Chroogloeocystis siderophila 5.2 s.c.1: one gene and its partner. The protein of the gene in region 1 binds, or shares a complex with, the protein of each later gene. Links are inferred from orthologs where the notes say so. Each region holds a gene or a part of one and is shown on either strand. Other genes may lie near its edges. The genes, in order: tsaE and tsaD.

The links.
Region 2: the proteins of tsaE (region 1) and tsaD are in contact, whole or in part, in a crystal structure (PDB 6N9A), measured with the Thermotoga maritima proteins. The link is inferred for Chroogloeocystis siderophila 5.2 s.c.1 from one-to-one orthologs. Residues at the interface, in WP_004082108.1 of Thermotoga maritima: Leu37, Gly38, Lys46, Lys57, Val59, Lys60, Ser61, Thr63, Phe64, Thr65, Leu66, Met67, Val69, Pro71, Tyr82, Arg83, Leu84, Asp86, Asp88, Phe89, Asp93, Ile128, Asp130, Glu131, Arg134; in WP_004082750.1 of Thermotoga maritima: Cys10, Asp11, Arg49, His50, Leu82, Gly84, Gly135, Gly136, Glu154, Thr155, Leu156, Asp157, Asp158, Ser159, Glu162, Asp165, Lys166, Arg169, Leu170, Tyr175, Lys213, Thr214, Leu217, Tyr218, Gln221, Arg222, Asn324.

The regions. Positions count from the first base shown.
Region 1 is NZ_MRCC01000001.1:68,192-77,865, reverse strand. Bases 3,163-5,977 are described here. They hold tsaE (tRNA (adenosine(37)-N6)-threonylcarbamoyltransferase complex ATPase subunit type 1 TsaE), read left to right. Parts: upstream 3,163-4,240; coding sequence 4,241-4,714; downstream 4,715-5,977. Other genes in these bases: NIES1031_RS00335 (dihydroorotase), read right to left, coding at 4,734-5,977; NIES1031_RS25880 (hypothetical protein), read right to left, coding at 3,856-3,990; NIES1031_RS00345 (hypothetical protein), read right to left, coding at 3,361-3,654. In the rest of the region: NIES1031_RS23555 (hypothetical protein), read left to right, coding at 327-533; crossover junction endodeoxyribonuclease RuvC, read right to left, coding at 663-1,211; NIES1031_RS00350 (gluconeogenesis factor YvcK family protein), read left to right, coding at 1,541-2,929; more of NIES1031_RS00335, read right to left, coding at 5,978-6,062; lepB (signal peptidase I), read left to right, coding at 6,356-6,934; NIES1031_RS00325 (dihydroorotase), read right to left, coding at 6,947-8,209; NIES1031_RS00320 (histidine phosphatase family protein), read right to left, coding at 8,278-9,630. UniProt on the Escherichia coli protein: Required for the formation of a threonylcarbamoyl group on adenosine at position 37 (t(6)A37) in tRNAs that read codons beginning with adenine.
Region 2 is NZ_MRCC01000005.1:203,099-212,858, reverse strand. The notes cover bases 2,852-5,752. They hold tsaD (tRNA (adenosine(37)-N6)-threonylcarbamoyltransferase complex transferase subunit TsaD), read right to left. Parts: upstream 4,878-5,752; coding sequence 3,825-4,877; downstream 2,852-3,824. Other genes in these bases: NIES1031_RS07490 (photosystem I reaction center subunit IX), read left to right, coding at 5,616-5,752; NIES1031_RS07495 (Photosystem I reaction center subunit III), read left to right, coding at 5,088-5,582; NIES1031_RS07505 (alpha/beta fold hydrolase), read left to right, coding at 2,852-3,788. Also shown: prmC (peptide chain release factor N(5)-glutamine methyltransferase), read right to left, coding at 1-377; NIES1031_RS07520 (Tic22 family protein), read right to left, coding at 381-1,274; NIES1031_RS07510 (GNAT family N-acetyltransferase), read right to left, coding at 1,755-2,225; more of NIES1031_RS07505, read left to right, coding at 2,823-2,851; more of NIES1031_RS07490, read left to right, coding at 5,753-5,768; NIES1031_RS07485 (photosystem I reaction center subunit XI), read left to right, coding at 6,093-6,611; gmk (guanylate kinase), read right to left, coding at 6,854-7,474; extracellular matrix/biofilm regulator RemA, read right to left, coding at 7,559-7,819; NIES1031_RS07470 (Rqc2 family fibronectin-binding protein), read left to right, coding at 8,025-9,760.

The DNA of each region.
Region 1 (9,674 bases):
TGCGATATCATCATCTGCCAACAAAGACTCTGGGGTAGCAGATTGAGACATAAATGCAACCCTCAAAACACGGTTCTATCTTACCAAAAAGGAAGCAGAAGGGCAGAGAGAGTAGATGAGAAATAATACATAATGTTCTCTAGTCACTAGTCATTAATCACTCACCCCTTGCTACTTACTACTTGAGTATAACGTACGTATTTTTATCATCATTTGGCTAGGTCAACTTGTCTCAACGATTGGCAGCAGTATGAAGGGCTTTGCGATTGAAATTTGGGTGTGGCAGCAAACACAACAAGCAACAACATTAACGCTGTGCAGCTTCCTTGGCAGATAAAATATTTGAACCAACGATGCAATCGCCACACTTGGTCGCACGTTACTTAGGAACAATCTTCAGTACAAGTGCAGGTTCTGGAATAGCGTTTCTATATGTACTGTGTGCGGTATGGGATGTATGTTCTTGGTCGGTTGTGTTGGTTATGCTGTACCAATTCTGCGCGAAAGTGCCGTGCGGAGGTGTCCTCCGTTGAGACAACTGGCGTTAATAGGTAATAAGTAATCAATAAAAATACCTACTCACTCTGCTCACCGATATTTGACAACTGTAAAGCCAACATAGTATGAACCCTGGGATGGAATACTCTGTTTTAACCCTGAGCCTAGACCTCTGATCCTTGCTCATTATACCACGCCGTTAACGCGACAGCAAGCGCATCTGCGGCGTCATCAGGGCGCGGAATATAATCTAAATCTAATTCTTGCGCGACAGCTTGTTGGACTTCATACTTCTTGGCATTACCCCAACCGGTGAGTGCTTGTTTAATTTGGGCTGGTGTAAACTCGACAAACGGGATATCGTGCTGTGCCAACACTAGCATAATCACACCACGCGCCTGAGCTACAGTAATTGTATTTCCCATCTTGTAGAAAAAGAGCTTTTCAATCGCAACTAAATCAGGTTGCGACTGTTCGAGCAAGATATTTAAGTCTTCGTAAATCGTACACAGCCGCTTTCCCATCTCGACGCCGGCTGAAGTTTGAATCACACCAAAATCAAGTAACGTTAATTCTGGTTTAGTAATGACTTCTGCATTGGCAGCATGAGAAGAAAGCGCCCCAGAAGAACTTCTATCTCGCTGTGTTGCACTAATTGTACCGAATCCCAAAATAGCTAGACCAGGATCTATTCCCAAAATTCGCTTTTCCATATCATTTTCCTGATCGCCAGGTTGTCACTAACACCTAGTACCCAACTTGTGTAAAAGTAGATGCAACTTTAATCACAAAGTCCTAGTCAAATACGGTGAATTCCATCGATATTACATGAAAATACATAAAATTATGCGTTCTCCCATCGCCATTAAAGCTATAAATGCATCGGAGACTTCTCTCAATGGGGGGCGGCGAAGTCGGCGATCGCGCCACCCCCACATGGGAGTATCCTCACTTAGTCAAGCTACTTGACAAAGTTAGCTCACCTACTAAATTCACAAGGGTTTGGTATACATCTTGGTATCTCCCTGCTGAAGAGTTGCATATGCCATTTGTTCGTTTTAAAAAATCTTTACGAAACATCAAGCAGGAATCGCTCCATCGCGCCCCCCATCGAGTTGGTCAGTGGTTCAAGTGGTTAGCGCCTGGGTTATTTGTCAAACGCTGGTTACTGTTAAGTGCTGGTGGAGTAGTGTTAGTTGGCTTAGGTTTAGCAATTTGGGTTAAACTGACGCCTATTTTTTATGCATTGCAATTAATACAGGACATTGTCGGTACGATCGCAAACGTTGTTCCTAATTATGTTAGCGGTCCTTTGGTACTGCTACTTGGCGCATTATTAATCTTCTGGGGACAAACTCGCACAGTAGGTTCGATTACCGAGGTGTTACGACCAGAAGGCGGTGAGGAAGAACTCATCGACGTACTATTAACACATCGTCGCTTGCATCGCGGACCTAAAATTGTCGCAATTGGTGGCGGGACAGGTTTATCAACCTTACTGCGCGGACTCAAGGCGTATAGCGCAAATATTACTGCAATCGTCACTGTAGCGGATGATGGCGGGTCTTCAGGACGGCTGCGGCGTGAAATTGGTGTTCTCCCCCCAGGCGATATTCGTAACTGTTTAGCCGCCCTCGCTTCTGAGGAAAAACTGTTAACCGAACTCTTTCAATATCGATTTCAAGCTGGTGATGGTTTAGTTGGTCATAGTTTTGGCAATTTATTCCTCACCGCGATGAGTGAAATTACTGGTGATTTAGAACGAGCGATCGCCGCAAGTTCCCAAGTTCTTGCAATTCGCGGACAAGTTTTTCCCGCAACGCTGAGTGATGTCCGTTTATGGGCAGAATTAGCCGATGGTCGTCGCATTGAAGGTGAATCTAATATTACTAAAGCAGGCGGCTGTATCCTTAAAATCGGCTGTACTCCCGCCGAACCCCCAGCCTTACCCAAAGCACTGCAAGCGATTAACGAAGCTGACTACATTATCATCGGTCCTGGAAGTCTTTATACAAGCGTCATTCCTAATTTATTAGTCCCAGAAATTGCGGCGGCGATCGCTGCCCGCTGTAAAGGAGGCAAAACACCGCCGATTCCTTGTATCTACGTTTGTAATGTCATGACGCAACCAGGCGAAACACAAGGTTACACTGTCTCGGATCATATTCGCGCGATCGATGCTGCGTGCGGACAAAAATTATTTAGTGCTGTCCTTGTTCATCGACGCACTCCCTCAGAAAAAAGCCTGAGGCGCTATGCACAAGAAAATTCTCATCCTGTATTTCTAGATCGTGATGTTGTCGCCCGCTTAGGACGGCGGATCGTTTTAGCCAACGTGATGGATGAAGACGAAGAAACAGGACTAGTGCGGCATAACCCTCAAGCATTAGCTCAGGTATTATTACGCTGGTATGGTCGCGCTCATGTGTAAAGTTTAACTAGCTCGCACAAGTTTTTCTATACCATCTTCTGTAGAATTCCCTTCAAGCATTTCTTGGAAAAACTGATTAAGTGATTTTTCTCGACTCACAAACTGAGACATAATTCTATCACTTTGAAAATGTTCTGTAGGCCGAAATGTGAGAAGATAAAGCATTTCGCTTGTATTCTGATTTAAAATTATTAAATGGTCTACTTAACAGGTAGTCTAATAGTTTACTAATAAAATGTATTTTATAGCAGAGGTCACGGTTGAAAATGAGTTAGGGTAATGGTTATTCATACCTTCGATGTCCTAGCTACCCCAACGAGACTGCTATATAATCTAAGGTATGCACTGAAGCATCAAACTTGTAATATAGTAGGAGTCAGAGGTCAGAGTTAAACTTCCCTAGGGAAGTCAATATGAGCTTCTATAATATCCTAACTCTGTTGACTATGGCCATACCACAAACATAGATGAATGAGTGGTAGCGATCGCCTACAAGTTTGCGTTGCTACTACTTGTACCGCTTGAACTAAATCAACCAGCGATGTTGACGCAGTATTTGTTTTCTTGACGTGTAAACGATGAGGTGATCGCTTTTCTATTTCTAATCTTTCTAGTTGAGATGTTAAAGCGCTAATTTGACCTTCTAAAGTGTTTTTCTCTAATCTAAATTGTTCAATTCGAGATTTTAGCTTTTCCTGCTCCATGAGTTGAGTGTTTTGTTGCATAATAGCAGCAACTCTACACTCTAAATCTTTTTTGTCTCGTTTGAGAGATATAAGTTTTTGTTCAGCCTGGTGTAATTCTTCTCGTCTTTGAACAAATTGTCCTTCAACTTTAGCTAATTCTGATTGCGCTTTTCGTAGTTCATTAACTCTTACTATAAGAACTTGTAGTTCGGCTTTTCATCTTTCTAACTCTGCTTTATATTATTGGTTACTGCTGAGTAGTTTCTTACTAGAAATAGTAGCGCCAACAGCCCCTGTGGTACTTCCCAATAATGCACCACTCGTTCCTCCTACTGAAGCTGCTACACCTAAGCCAACAGCAAGTGAACCTACCATTAATCAATCTTGGTTTGGCATACCCCCACAAGTCCTTATGCTAAATTGGTTACACCATTTCTACATAAAGCTTGTTGAGTCAGCCTCGTCAAATTTACGGAATGTATTATTTTTACTAATATTTACCAGTGAGTAATTATTCGGTTGTTTAAATAATAAAATAACTTAAATCTTTAACTTGCATATTCTAAGCAACAATTAAACATAAATAATCGAAGTTTGTAATGTCTAACAAAGTACACATTAAATTATGACTATTAATACTTTTAATTGCATACTTATAGATACAAATGCTACGATGTATTTAGGTGTATTATTAGGACGATTTTTAAGTGCTGGAAGTGTTATTTTGTTACACGGCGATCTAGGCACTGGCAAAACAACTTTAGTTCAAGGAATTGGTAAAGGATTAGGAATCACTGAACCAATTGTTAGCCCTACTTTTACTTTAATTAACGAGTATACGGAAGGACGTTTGCCGCTTTATCATCTAGATTTATATCGTCTAGAACCAAAAGACGTTGCTGCATTGCACCTAGAAACTTACTGGGAAGGTATCGACGCAGATTTGGGGATAATGGCAATCGAATGGGCAGAACGATTGCCCTACTTACCACCAACTTATCTTAGTATTTGCCTAAACCACACTTCAAATGGTCGCCAAGTAGAGTTGTCTGCGGTTGATATTTCGCTTGATTTTTTAGCAAGATTTCAAACTAACTAAACTCTAGGCTAACCCGCTTCTATCCATCAAACTGTAGCGCTTCACCTCTAACATTTGTATCTAATTTACCCTTGTTGTAGACAATCTGACCGCCGACAATTGTCGTTACAGGCCATCCAGTAAGTTGCCAACCTTCAAAAGGACTCCAACCGCACTTAGTTTGTAACTCCTCACGCAAAACAGGGCGGTACGTGTTGAGATCGACTAAGACAAGATCTGCGTCATAACCAACCGCGATCGCGCCTTTATTCGGAATCCGATATGCTTTAGCAACGGCGGTAGACATCCAGTGCGCGACTTGCGCTACAGTACAGCGCCCCTGCATCGCTTGTGTCAGCATCAATGCTAATGATGTTTCTACCCCTGGCATTCCTGAAGGTGTATTCGGATACTCTTGCGCTTTTTCTTCTAAAGTATGCGGTGCGTGATCGGTGGCGATAAAGTCAATAACACCATCAAGTAAAGCTTGCCATAACACTTCATTATCCTGCGGCGATCGCAATGGTGGATTCATCTGTGCTAAAGTGCCAATCTTGGCATAAGCATCAGTATTCAATAGTAAATGCTGTGGTGTCACTTCCGCCGTAACCCAGCTTGGTTTATCGTGACGCAACAATTCGGCTTCGTCTCCGGTTGACATATGCAGAATATGTAAGCGTCGCTGATATTTCTTAGAAAGTTTTAACGCGAGTTTTGTTGCATTTAATGCTGCTGCTACATCCTGAATTTGCGAGTGAATCGCCGGATCTTTAATGCCCGCAAACTCTTGTCTTCTTTGAGTGATGCGGGCTTGATCTTCCGCATGAACAGCAATTAAGCGATCACCTTGCGAAAAAATTTGCTCTAAGGCAGCTTCTTTATCAACGAGTAATTGACCGTGCATTGAACCCATGAAAATTTTAATTCCTGGGGTAGGATTGACGGCGAGTAAATCAGGGGTATTATCTCCGGTAGCTCCGATGAAAAAACCGTAGTTAACTAAACACTTTTGCCTGGCACGTTCGAGTTTATCGTCCAAAGCTTGCTGATTTGTCGTTAGCGGGCGAGTATTCGGCATTTCTAAAAAAGACGTGACACCACCTCTAGCACACGCACAGCTAGCAGTAAACAAATCTTCTTTGTGTTCTAAGCCTGGTTCGCGAAAATGAACTTGAGGATCGATAACACCAGGCAACAAAGTTAAACCGGATGCGTCTATTTCTAGATAGTCTGCGCTATTTGCTGGTGGCGCAATTTCAGGCGCGACTTGCGCAATTTGGCGATCGCGAACCAGCACATCTCCAATTAAAAAGTCACCATTTGGTAAAAGAATTTGGGCATGGCGGATGAATAGATTTGTAGATGACATGACAATTAATTAAGTACTGGGGTTGAGTGTAACAAGTGACAACACTTTGAAAATAGCAGGACTTATAAACAGTGGCAGAATAAATGCACGTTATTCTACCGGAAAAGCAAGGGGTGAGTTAAAACTGTAGAGCGATCGCGTCTTTATATCCACGTTCTCAAACTTCAATGAAACTTTTCAGGATACCAGTGTTACATTAATGTAAGCTTTTTCTAGTTAGAATTAATAAATCAAAGTATTTTCGCTCGTTAAATTAGTTATTAGCACCTTTCGGTTGTTTTAAACAAAGCTCTATGTCTCGTGTGCCAGATCAAGTATCGAAAAAAAATTCGCGACAAGATAGTGAAGGTTCTTGGATCGGTGAATTAGGTAGAACGATCGCCTTAAGTATTGTATTAGCTTTAGGAATTCGGACTTTTGTTGCCGAAGCGCGTTGGATACCTTCCGAGTCTATGCTGCCAACGCTGCAAAAGTATGACAAGTTGATTGTCGATAAGTTGAGTTATCGTTTCACAAGCCCACAACGGGGAGATATCGTGGTTTTTTCTCCTACCAAAGGAATTATTCAAGAAAACCCCAATCTCAAAGATGCTTTTATCAAAAGAATTATTGGACTACCTGGCGATAAGGTAGAAGTTAGAGGCGGACGAGTTTACATCGACGATCAGCCGTTGCGCGAAAACTACATCGAAGCGCCTCCGCAGTACCTATATGGACCTGTGATTGTGCCAGAAAACTCGTATTTAGTCTTAGGCGATAACCGCAACAACAGCTATGATAGCCATTTTTGGGGCTTTGTGCCGCGAGAAAATATTATCGGACGTGCAGTAGTCCGCTTTTGGCCTCCGCATCGAGTCGGGGAAATAAATTAAAGAACAGCCTTCTCAATTCTTGTACCAAGTTTGCACGACACGTCCTTGCAGCGTTTGTCCTAACCACGGCGTATTACTTGACAAAGATTTCAAAGTATGTACTTGCAATTGCCATACTTGGTGTGGATCGAAAAGAACCATTTCTGCCGATGTATCAGGAGAAATCGCACTAGGGTTTTGTTGTAAACATTGAGATGGGCAGGTACTAAGGCTGCGCCATAATTCGACTGCGGACAATTCACCCGTTTCTACAAGATTTTGCCACAGTAAGGGTAAAGCTAACTCTAAACCGATCGCACCCGCAGGAGCTTCGGCAAAGGCAACAGTTTTTTCTTCGTAGGTGTAAGGAGTGTGATCGACGGCGATTGCATCGATAATACCCGAACGAACTCCTTGACGTAGTGCCTGAACATCGCTGGTATTTCCGAGTGGTGGTTCTAATCGCAGCGAGGGATTGTAACTTTTCACCGCTTGCGTATCAAGAAGCAAGTGCATCCAAGTCGTACTCGCCGTAATAGGTAAGCCTTGAGCTTTTGCCGCTTGAATCAATTCGACACCCCGCGCCGTTGAAATCCGCATAATATGTACGGGAGTCCCAATCGCGGCGACAACTTCTAAAATTGCAGCCAACGCCGCCGTTTCTGCGATCGCCGGATTTCCTGATAATCCAAAACGAATTGATTGCGTACCTTCGCGCATCACGCCATTTCCCGCCAACTGCGCGTCACACGCCCACAACGCCACCGGCTTATTGATTGGTTTGATGTATTCTAGCAAGCGCCGTAGTAGTGCTAAATTTTCAATCGCGCGACCATCGGCAAAACCCACAACATTTGATTCAGCCACTAATTCTGCCAATTCGGTCATTTGCTGTCCTTTAACACCAACCGTCAGCGCCGCCCAAAACTTAACTTTAACCGTGGCGGCTGCGAGTTCCTGCTGTAGCCGCGATACTACCGATAGATTATCAAGCGCGGGCATCGTATCCGGCAAAACGTGCAATCGAGTAAACCCGCCAGCAGTTGCAGCATCAATAAGCGATCGCCAAGTTTCGCGTTCTTCAAACCCAGGTTCGCCAGAATGGCTGTACAAATCGACCAATCCAGGACCTAACACAAGTCCGCGACAATTACGCACCTGCGTATTAGTTGAATAGTCGGCGATCGTTTCCTGCAATGCCTGAATCAGACCATCAACAACCAAAACATCAGCTACCCGATCAGTACTCGATACAGGATCAATCACCCGAACTTGTTGTAGCAATTCACTCTTCATGAATTTTGATTGGGACAGACTCACCTGACACCAATTAATTTAATAATGACCTATTGTTACCCAGTACCCTACAACGCCCCTGCGGCAGTTTTATCAAGAACACCTCCCCCAAGATGAGTTGTGATATTCATTGCTTGCAATACAGGTAAACCTGCTGCACTTTGCGGATAATCAATAACGCTGACAGCCCCATTTCCTTGGCGAAAGTTCCAGAAATGCGCAGGTGACAAACCCAAAACATGACACAGTAAAACTTTATTCGTGGCATCGTGCGCCACAACCAACCCAGTCGTTTGACTTGCTGCGGAATCAAGAATACTTTGCCAAGCCGCAACACTGCGTTCCCAGACTTGCTGTAAATTCTCACCTTGTGGCATTTGTACCTCTGCTGGTACTGTTCGCCATTGATGTAGTTTCCCTGGAAAACTTTGCTCGATCTCTGATTCTAATTTACCTTCCCAAAGTCCGTGATTAATCTCTTGCAGGTCAGCGTGTAATTGCAGTTGAATTTCAGGGTGATGCTGCAAAATAATCTCTGCGGTTTCCTTGGGACGCAACATTGGGCTACTCACAGCGAAATCCAGCCGCACGTTTTTCAGAAATTCCGCTGCTTTTTGTGCCTGTTGCCGACCATTATCGTTGAGCGGAACATCGATTTGCCCCTGAAACCGCGTTTGGCGATTCCATTCGGTTTCACCATGACGTACAAGCAAAAGGCGCTGTCCTTGATGATTTGGTCGCAGTGAAGGTAGAATTTCGCCCAAATGTGCTGTTTGATTGAGTGATTCTAGCTGTACTGCTCCCCACTTGCTGTCTTTTTGGTGCGAAGGAGTCGCCGGATCGAAATTCAGGACTGTGACATTACAGTTCGATTGCTGAATCGAGTGGTAGCGTTGCGGCGAAATTCCCAAAGCCGTACTAATCAAAGCGCGATTGATACCGTTATGCCCCACGATCAGAATTGTTTCGCCTGCATGACGCGGTAAAGTTTCTTCCCAAAACTGTCTTGCTTGTTGAAACAAACTGAGAATGGGGAAGTGTTCGCGGTTTTCTCCCACCACCATCACCAGTTGATCCGGATGTTCGTGCCAAAGTCGGTAAGCATCAGGAAATTTCTCGCGCACCTCAGAGGAAAGCATTCCTTCCCACAACGACAAGTCAACTTCCATTAAGATACTAGAAGCTTGCGGCTTGAGGGGTGTTGCTAAGCAATTACAGATGATTTCTGCTGTATGTTTTGCTCGCTGTAGAGGGCTAGTATAAACCGCAGCAAAATTTAAGTGACTCAGCGCACCACCAACTTTACGGGCATCGTTTTGCCCCTTTTCAGTTAAAGTTGACACATCACTACGACCCTGAATGCGCTTTTCGGTGTTGTAGCTGCTTTGACCGTGACGCACAATAATGACACGAGTGGTCAATCTATTTATCCTCCCACAGCACTTTTTGTAAATCGTTCGCTGCA
Region 2 (9,760 bases), on another replicon or contig:
TGTTTATCGCTTTTTTGGGCTGCACTTACAGCTAAATCAATTAAACACTCTGTTTCGGAACGGGGAATGAGTACAGATGGAGAAACCGCTAGCTTAAACTGTCGCCAGGGTGTCGCTCCTGCAATGTATTGCACTGGTAGGCGATCGTGAATACGTCGTTGCCATAGGCGATCTAAATCGCTCAGCGGTAGTTGCAGTTGAATTTCCGGCAAGTTTTTGAACGAGCCTAAACGCAGTGAAAGGCGGTCTAATCCGGCGACTTCTTGCAGTAACCAGTCTACTTCAGTAACAGGAATACGAGCAGAAAGCGCTGCTCGTTGAGCAGCACTACGCCATTGCCAAAGTGCTAAACCAGATGTTAGCAACTGATCGTTCATGTATTAGCGGGCTGGGCGCTGCGGCGCGGCTTGTTGTGGTGCTGGGCGCTGTGGTTGTGCTTGTTGACCGGCAGATTGTTGGAGCGATCGCACGTACTGAATCGACTCTTGCGGCGGAACCAGCACAATTTGTTGTACGCCTTCGTCGTTGCGAGTTCTCAGAATTTCTAACATTCCTTCTAAATTGAGAACTTGGATATCAACGGTAGAAGCTAACTCAGGTTGCTGCTTCTTGAAGCGATCGAGCATTCCTTGTAATTCTTCTTTGTTGAAGTAGAAAGGAATGACTTCAACTTCTGCTTGCTGATTATTGGCTTGTGGACGGTTTATCTTCATCGTCAGGTAGCCTTTTTCTTTTCCGGCTCGTGCGACAAACAGCGGAGTTCCTACGCAGTCTTCTAATCTTCTTTTATTTTGTTCGCACGCTTTACGCAGTTCTGAGTTGCTACCACTTTGCCGTAGTAAAGTTAAGGCAGCATCAAATTGCTGTTTAGCTGGTATGTAAGCTATATCTAAAGAATTTGGTTGATTTGCGTTGGCTTGTTCAAGCTTGTAGACCTCTCCTAACGGTACAGGGACAACGCGTACTGTATTACCTAGCTGTGGATTTGTTTTCTTCAGGTTGTTGACAAATGCTTGCGCATCTTTTTGGCTAATAAAAACGCCTGCGACGGGACTTTGATTTTGTTGATTTTGGTTTTGTGCGTTCTGCGGCGGAGTCGCGACTAGGGGAGCACCCTTACTATCAGTGATCGTAAATACGGGGACAGACCCTAATTTCTGCAAAATTTGCTCTTGTGGCAAAGCCAGCGCCCGCAGATTACCTGCGAGGGCAGAACTCATAACGGCGCTTCCTAATATTCCTAAAGTTGCGCCCCAACGAAAAATTGATTTCATAACTGCTCCTGGCATCAATAGCCCACTAGAGTATGACAAAGTATCTGATTTGTAAACGCGCTGTCGTGATTTTTGTTATGTTAGCGCTTTGGCGATCGCTTTGTTGGTTGTGTGAGTCATTAACTGATAACATCCAAGCCAGACGTTACAAATAGGTAGATCGTTCCGCACTACATTTGCTTTTGGTTTTAGTTGACAATTGAGTCATTTGCTGAGCAATGACGATTATGACTGCTTGGAGCAATAGCGTTGTGAAAGTCAACAAGGCAGATATATCCCTATTTGCCCTTTGCCTTTCTAGCTAAGTTATTTTACTTCCTAACTATCGGGATGACAGGATTTGAACCTGCGACATCCTGCTCCCAAAGCAGGCGCGCTACCAAGCTGCGCTACATCCCGTTGCTTTAATTCGTATCGTCGCTAGTATAGCATAGCAAAGTTTGGCACAGAAGAGAAAACCTTATGTTAATTTCGTCTAGACTAATTTGGATACCAAAACATTCCTTTAATACCTTCGGGGTCAGACATAAATCCTAAGCCTCGGTAAAAATCTACGACATGGGGGTCGGCAAATAATGTGATATTGCTGATGTCTTCACTTCTGAGTTTTTTAATCATGTACTTCATCAATGCCTTACCCAAACCTTTACCTTGAAACGAGGGATGCACAACAACATCCCAAATTGTGGCATTAAAGGCATGGTCTGAAGTCGCCCGCGCAAAACCGATAAGTCTTCGTTGAGTACCGCGAACTTCCCACATTGACGCCACCAAGAAACTATGCTGTATGGCTTTTTTTACCTTGCGCAGCGGACGACGCGACCAACCGACCGCATCACATAGTTCTTCTAGTTCGTATAAGTCAATTTCACGTTCGCTACTAAAAACAATGCGATCGCCTTCGCCAGATTTTTCTAGGCGATCGCTACTTGGAGAGGAGCCGTTTGCCATTTCAATTGCGTACTCCTCATTTACAGTCGTTTTGGTGCCAGAGGCTATCTCAGAACCGCTAAACCAGCTTTTCCAAAAACCCATGCCAATGTGGTTCGGGTAGATAATTATGATTACAAGTGCATAAACTAGTCTGTCACTTTACAGTTTATTGTGTTAACTCACCTATCTGGTACTCTCAAATTTATTCATTCAGCAATAATGCTGGTGAATACAAGTGTGCCTAAGTCAGTTAAGCAGAATCAATGTATCGTGTCACCAACTAGCTATTCCCAAATGTAGCATTTTTCACTAAAAAGCTGAATTTAGTTTGAGACAGGTTGGATCTTAGGCGTCAGGTGTCAGAAGTTGGGGATCAAACAATCTTAATTTCTCATTTCTGTTCGTTGAAACAAATTTTTCTACAGCGTGCATTCAACGCGTTCGAATCTGATTCCAAGTCACAATCTTTAACCTTGAACCCTAGTTCTGAGAAAAGTGCGTCCCCGCCCTCTGATCTTTGAACTCTTGAGAAATTAGGGAAGCTATATCAAAGCTACAACTCTTTTTTATCGAAAACTCAAGTTTAGTGGGGAGCGTTCAGGATAGGATATAAGCATGGCAACCATTGAAATTCTAGGAGTCCCCCACGCCTACGAGCTAACGACTCCCACAGCAGATACTCATGCTTTAGTATTTATTCACGGTTGGCTATTAAGCCGTGGATACTGGCAGCCTATCATCGAACAGTTATCCCCAGACTTTCAGTGTCTAGCATACGATCTGCGCGGTTTTGGTCAGTCGCAACTGAATCAAGTTAACCGTGAGTTGCCACACTCAGAAAATGTTTCGAGTTTGGTTCCGGCTTCGGTGGGTGCTGCGGCGGTTCACCATTCCTCATCGCGCTACACTGCTGCTGCTTATGCACAAGATTTAATAATTCTCTTAGAGAAACTCAATATTACAAGCGCTTGGTTAATTGGTCATTCGTTGGGTGGTAGTATTGCGTTGTGGGCAGCTGACCAAATGCCAGACCGGATTAAGGGAGTTATTTGTATTAATGCGGGTGGCGGTATTTATCTTAAAGAAGCTTTTGAGCAGTTTCGCAGTTGGGGTTCAAAACTAATCAAATATCGTCCGCGTTGGTTGTGTTATTTACCACTGCTCGATTTACTATTTACTCGTGCTAATGTGGCGCAAGCGATCGCACCTACATGGGGTCGTCAGCGGTTGATTGATTTTGTTGTCGCACATCCTGACGCCGCTTTGGGAACGCTTTTAGATTCAACGACCGAAGCAGAAATTAATCTTTTACCAAAAGTTGTATCCCAACTTCAGCAACCCGTGTATTTTATTACAGGCGACAAAGATCAAATTATGGAGCCGAAGTACGTCCGGCATTTGGCAAGCTTTCATCCGCTATTTGAAGCGTGTGGCAATAATGTCATGGAAATTCCTGAGTGCGGACATTTAGCAATGGTCGAACACCCGCAAACTGTTGCTAATCAAATTCGCCTGCTTCTAGCGCAGCATAACCACAGCAGCAGAGGAGCCGGTGCGGCGCGCAAGTTTCCTCCGTTGTAGCAACTGGCGTGAGCAGAGGAAGAAATGGGACAAATACTATGTCCAACCATTGTGTTGGTATAACTGCATGACTGCAGTCAACGTTAATCGGGATTGGACGCCTAAATTCAGGGGGGAAGTGTGACCGCGATCCAGGTGTTCCGCCGCAGCACAACCAATCATAGCGGCATTGTCGGTACAAAATTTGAGTGGGGGAAATAAGACACGCAAGTTGTGCGCACTCGCAGCAGTCGTCAAATGATGTCTCAAGCCGCTATTTGCAGCAACACCACCACCAACAGCTATTGTGTTGAGATTGTAATCTCGCGCACAGGCGATCGCCCGTTTGGTGAGCGATCGCGCAACACTCGCTTGAAAACTTGCGGCAACATCTTCTACGGGGAGTTGTCTTTCTTTTTCGAGTTGCTGTACTAGCCGCAGAACTGCGGTTTTTAAACCACTAAAGCTCGAATCATACGGATGATACCCGCCACTTGGTTGCGAAACGTTGCCTTCGGGTAACGAAAAGGCTTGTGCGTTGCCTAATTGCGCTAGTTTATCAATTACTGGACCGCCAGGATAACCGAGTTTGAGTAATCGCGCTACTTTATCAAAAGCTTCTCCCGCCGCATCATCGCGGGTTTCGCCTAACGTTTCGTACACACCACAATCTTTGACATAAATTAAACTCGTATGCCCGCCAGAAACGAGCAAACTCAAAAAAGGCGGCTCTAAACTCGGCTCGCTCAGATAATTTGCATAAATGTGTCCTTCAAGGTGATGCACGCCGATAAACGGTTTTTGCTGCACGATCGCTAGCGTTTTTGCGGCGGTAACTCCTACTAATAAGGCTCCAACAAGTCCTGGGGCGCACGTTGCGGCAATTCCATCGATTTCTTGCCACGTGAGATTTGCCTGCGTCAAAGCAAGCTCAATTCCATGATTAATAATCTCTAAATGTTGGCGCGAAGCTGCTTCTGGAACAACTCCACCGTATTGGCTGTGAATCGCAATTTGTGAGTTCACAATACTACTACAAACTTGACGATTTTTAACAATGGCGACAGCAGTTTCGTCGCAGCTAGTTTCTAGCGCTAAAACAGTTGACATAATTTTGAAACAGGCGTCTTAAGTGCGAATTCTAACAATGACAAGCAGAATTTATCCGACTATATTAAGTAGCTTAAACTTTATCCACTGCAAACTTTACTAGGTTCACACGCAAGAGTATGATTGCTTCCATATGAGCGCTTGCCTAGCTTGTCCAGGCTGCTTATCGTACAACAAAATTTAGGTTTTGTAATAAAGGGAAACAATTCCATGCGACGATTGTTTGCTCTAGTCCTTGTCATCAGTTTGTGGTTTAATTTTGTACCGCAGGCATTAGCCGTTGGTGCAGGGCTTGTGCCTTGTAGTGAATCTCCAGAATTTATCCAAAGGGCAGCTTCTGCCCGCAATACTACTGCCGATCCTAATTCAGGGCAAAAGCGGTTTGAGCGTTATGCTCAAGAATTATGCGGTCCTGAGGGTTTACCCCACTTAATTGTAGATGGTCGTCTCAATCATGCAGGTGACTTTCTAATTCCTAGCATTCTCTTTCTCTATATTGCTGGTTGGATTGGCTGGGTAGGACGTGCCTATCTTCAAGAAGTCAAAAAGCGCGACAATACTGAATTGCGAGAAGTCATTATCGACGTGCCTACCGCACTGCCACTCATGCTATCAGGCTTCACTTGGCCCCTCGCAGCTGTGAAAGAACTACTTTCGGGAGAATTAGTTGCTAAGGATGACGAAATCCCAGTTTCTCCACGCTAGTTTGATTTGAATTAATTTTTTGGAGACTGATTTATGCAACAAAAGAAAGGCGAACAACAAAATTATCTACTACGCTATCTTTCTTTAGGTCCAGTACTACTTTTTGCCTTGCTGAGTTTTACTGCGGTTCTGTTGATTGTCTTTAATTATCTGTATCCCGATCTTCTTTTCCATCCGCTGCCATAAATTACAGCGGCTAAGATCATAGTGTTTGTCTCTGCAAAAAATTGTGATGTTTGTGAGGCAAACACTGCTTTTGAAACCTTGAAACTCCATCTATTACTCGTAGATTCTGAGTTTCTTTTTAAAGAATTTACTTTTTAATTGCTAAGGCGCTATATCTCCATATTTAAAATGGTATAGCGCTAGCGCGTTTTGAGTGAGCAATTGTACTTTTTTGAACTCGTAATTACTTAATTAATTTTTCTAAATTTAAGACCAAAGTATGAAAACTAAGGTCATTTATTCCCATAAAATAATGCCACTACCTTATTGAGATTTGACATAAATATGGCACAAGCAATAGATGCATCTAAAAATCGTCCCAGCGATCCGCGAAATCAGGAAGTCGTTTATCCTTCCAAACGAGATCCTCAAATTGGTAATCTGGAAACACCAATTAATAACTCTTCTTTAGTCAAGTGGTTTATCAATAACCTACCAGCGTATCGTCCAGGGATTACTCCGTTACGACGCGGGCTAGAAGTAGGGATGGCGCATGGCTATTGGCTGCTAGGTCCTTTTGCTAAGTTAGGTCCATTACGCGATACTGATGTAGCAAACATTGCTGGATTACTGGCAACTTTGGGCATGGTTGTGATCTCAACTCTAGCAGTATCGCTATACGCTGCAACTGATCCACCGAAACCAGTTGCGACTGTAACTGTGCCAAATCCTCCTGACACTTTTGACACCAGCGAAGGTTGGAATACTTTTGCTAGTGGCTTCTTAATTGGTGGCGTTGGTGGTGCCATTGTTGCCTACTTCATCCTGGCTAATATCGAATTAATTCAAAATATATTCAAGTAATACTGCACGACTCCATAAAGGCGCAAAGGAAAAATTACGCAGTCTTTGTGCCTTTTTATTTTTTATATTTGTGTTAACAGTTATTCAATTGCACCACTAGCTGCATAGTGCGCCCTATTTCTGCTGCTTTGGATTGTCTAACAACTGACGTAACTTTGCGATCGCGTATTCCTAATCCAATCGCAATCAGCGGCCAAAGATCGCGTTCCTATTGTTGTGACAACGATGCGACTCATAGGCGATCATTTAGAAGCATTACCACAAAAACTAAATACTGTAGACGTGATCGCATCCAAAGCTGTCTCAAAATCATCATTGACAATTTGAATATCGAATTCATCCGCAGCACTAATTTCATCTTTAGCGCGTTGCAGACGACGTGCGATCGCATCAGGAGAATCTTGACCGCGACCGCGTAAGCGGTGTTCTAATTCTGCCAAAGAAGGAGGCATAATAAAGATGCGCTTCGCCTCAGGATAAGACTGACAAATTTGGCGCGCGCCTTCGAGTTCAATTTCTAACAAAACGCACTTTCCTTTGGAGATTTGTTCGAGAACTGTATCGCGGGGAGTACCGTAATAGTTACCTGCAAACTCAGCCCATTCCAGCAGTTTGTTTTGTTCGATCATTTGTTGAAACTCACTGCGACTGACAAAATAGTATTGTTTACCGTGAATTTCGCCTGGACGGGGAGCGCGGGTAGTAACAGAAACAGAAAAATATAATTCAGGATGACGCTCAAGCAGCGCTCGTACCAGCGTACCTTTACCAACTCCGCTAGGACCAGTCAAGACAATTAGTTTGCCTTCAGGAAGGCAATTTGGTGGTGTAGCTGAACCCTGAAGCGATAAAACTGGCGTCATCCTAATAAATTAAATACAAACGAGGAAAAGTAACCATAGTAGTCTATTTCCCATCGTACCCCTGATTTCTAGCAATTGAGCAGTCTATTCCGAACTATGATCGCGATTCACCACAAAACGATTCGCCACCGTTTCCGGTTGAATTGCCGAGAGAATTACGTGACTAGAATCGGTAATAATGACAGCCCGAGTGCGACGACCATAGGTGGCGTCAATCAACTGGTTGCGATCTTTAGCATCGCTAATGATACGCTTAATGGGGGCAGACTCTGGACTGACTATGGCAACCACTCGGTTGGCAGATACGATATTGCCAAACCCGATGTTGATTAGCTGAATGTCCATGACATACTAACGCCAAGCGCCGTGTGAGAAGCAATTAGGAACCTAGCTTTCATGGTATCCACAAAAATTTTGACTTACAAGGCAAAATTCACCGAAAAATCAGCTTTTTAGGTTATATGTTCCGAGTTTTTCCACTTTTCTACCTTTAGAAATCGCTCAAAAGATAGAGCAAAAGTTACAAGTTATTGATATTCGTTAATTCATTTTGCAATCTGTTGACTTTACAACACTAACGGCTGCTTCCAGCGACATCTGCGCGAATTGGCTACCGGCGCGGGTGGAACAGGTTTATCAACGCGATCGCTTTTGGATCGTGTTAGGATTACGTACGCTTCAACAGCGCGGCTGGCTAGATATTTCATGGCATCCGCAAGCGGCGCGCATTTGTATCGGCGATCCACCACCGCGCAAACCGGATACGTTTGCTTTTAGCCAACAAATCCTACATCAACTCAGCGGTTTAGCTTTGATCGGCATTGAAGCGATCGCGCCTTGGGAACGCGTTTTAGATTTGCAATTTGCCCGTCGTCCTGGCGAAAACCCCTTATTTCACCTTTATGTAGAAATTATGGGGAAACACAGTAATGTGATTCTCACCGCTGCTAATCAAGAGATTATCACTGCGGCGCAGCAAGTCAGCCCGCAACAATCGAGCATTCGCCCTGTACAAACTGGACAACCTTACGAATTTCCACCGAGTCTGACTAACGACGTTCCCAGCTTGCAAGAATCACAACAACGTTGGCAAGCGAAAGTTAGTTTAGTTCCTGGTGCTTTAAAACGCTGCTTAATTAAAAGCTATCGTGGAACGAGTCCAGCGTTAGTTGAATCAATGGTACGCGCGGCGAATCTCGATCCTGAACAATCGACCGAGACGTTAACACCGTCCGATTGGGAACAGTTATTTCAACGTTGGCAAGAATGGCTAGAAGCATTAGAAAAATCGCACTTTCAACCAGGTTGGACAGCTAAAGGATATACCGTACTCGGTTGGGAGATGATTCAGCCGGTTAAAAATATTCAAGATTTACTCAATCAGTATTACACCGCACTTCTTAATCAGCAGGAATTTCAGCAATTACGCCAGCAGCTAAGTCAGAAATTGAAAAATCTGTTGGAGAAGTTGCAAACAAAAGCGAATAACTTTAGCGATCGCCTGGAACAATCAAATCGCGCCGACGACTACAAACAACAAGCTGACTTATTAATGGCGCATCTCCAAGCTTGGGAACCAGGGATGACAAAGATTACCCTCGCGGATTTTGAGACAGGTGCACCCGTCACAATTGCTTTAGAACCTGAAAAAAATGCGGTGCAAAATGCCCAAAGCCTCTACAAGCGTAGTGGTAAACTAAAACGCGCGCGCGGTGCAGTTGAGCCGTTGCTAGCCGAAGTCAATGCAGAAATTGCATATTTGCAGCAAGTCGAAGCCGCGATCGCCCAAATCGAAAAGTATCACACCGATGCCGATCTGGAAGCCCTCAAAGAAATTCGCGAGGAATTAATTCAACAACGCTATCTCGAAGATTCTGAATACACGCGTCGTAGTGATGCGAATAGCGCTAGCACTAACTTTCATCGCTATCGTACTCCGAGTGGTTTTGAATTGCTCATTGGTCGTAACAATCGCCAAAATGACTATTTGACTTTTCGCCTTGCCGGAGATTACGATTTGTGGTTTCATGCGCAAGAAATTCCTGGTAGCCACGTTTTACTCCGGCTCGATCCTGGCGCAGTACCAGAAACCGCTGATTTACAGTTTACGGCAAATTTTGCTGCTTACTACAGCCGTTCGCGTCAAAGTGACCAAGTTCCAGTTGTTTACACTGAACCGAAATATGTCTATAAGCCCAAAGGCGCAAAACCAGGAATTGCACTCTACAAAAACGAACGCCTTTTGTGGGGACAACCGCAACAAGCCGAAGCGTATCTTAGGGGTGA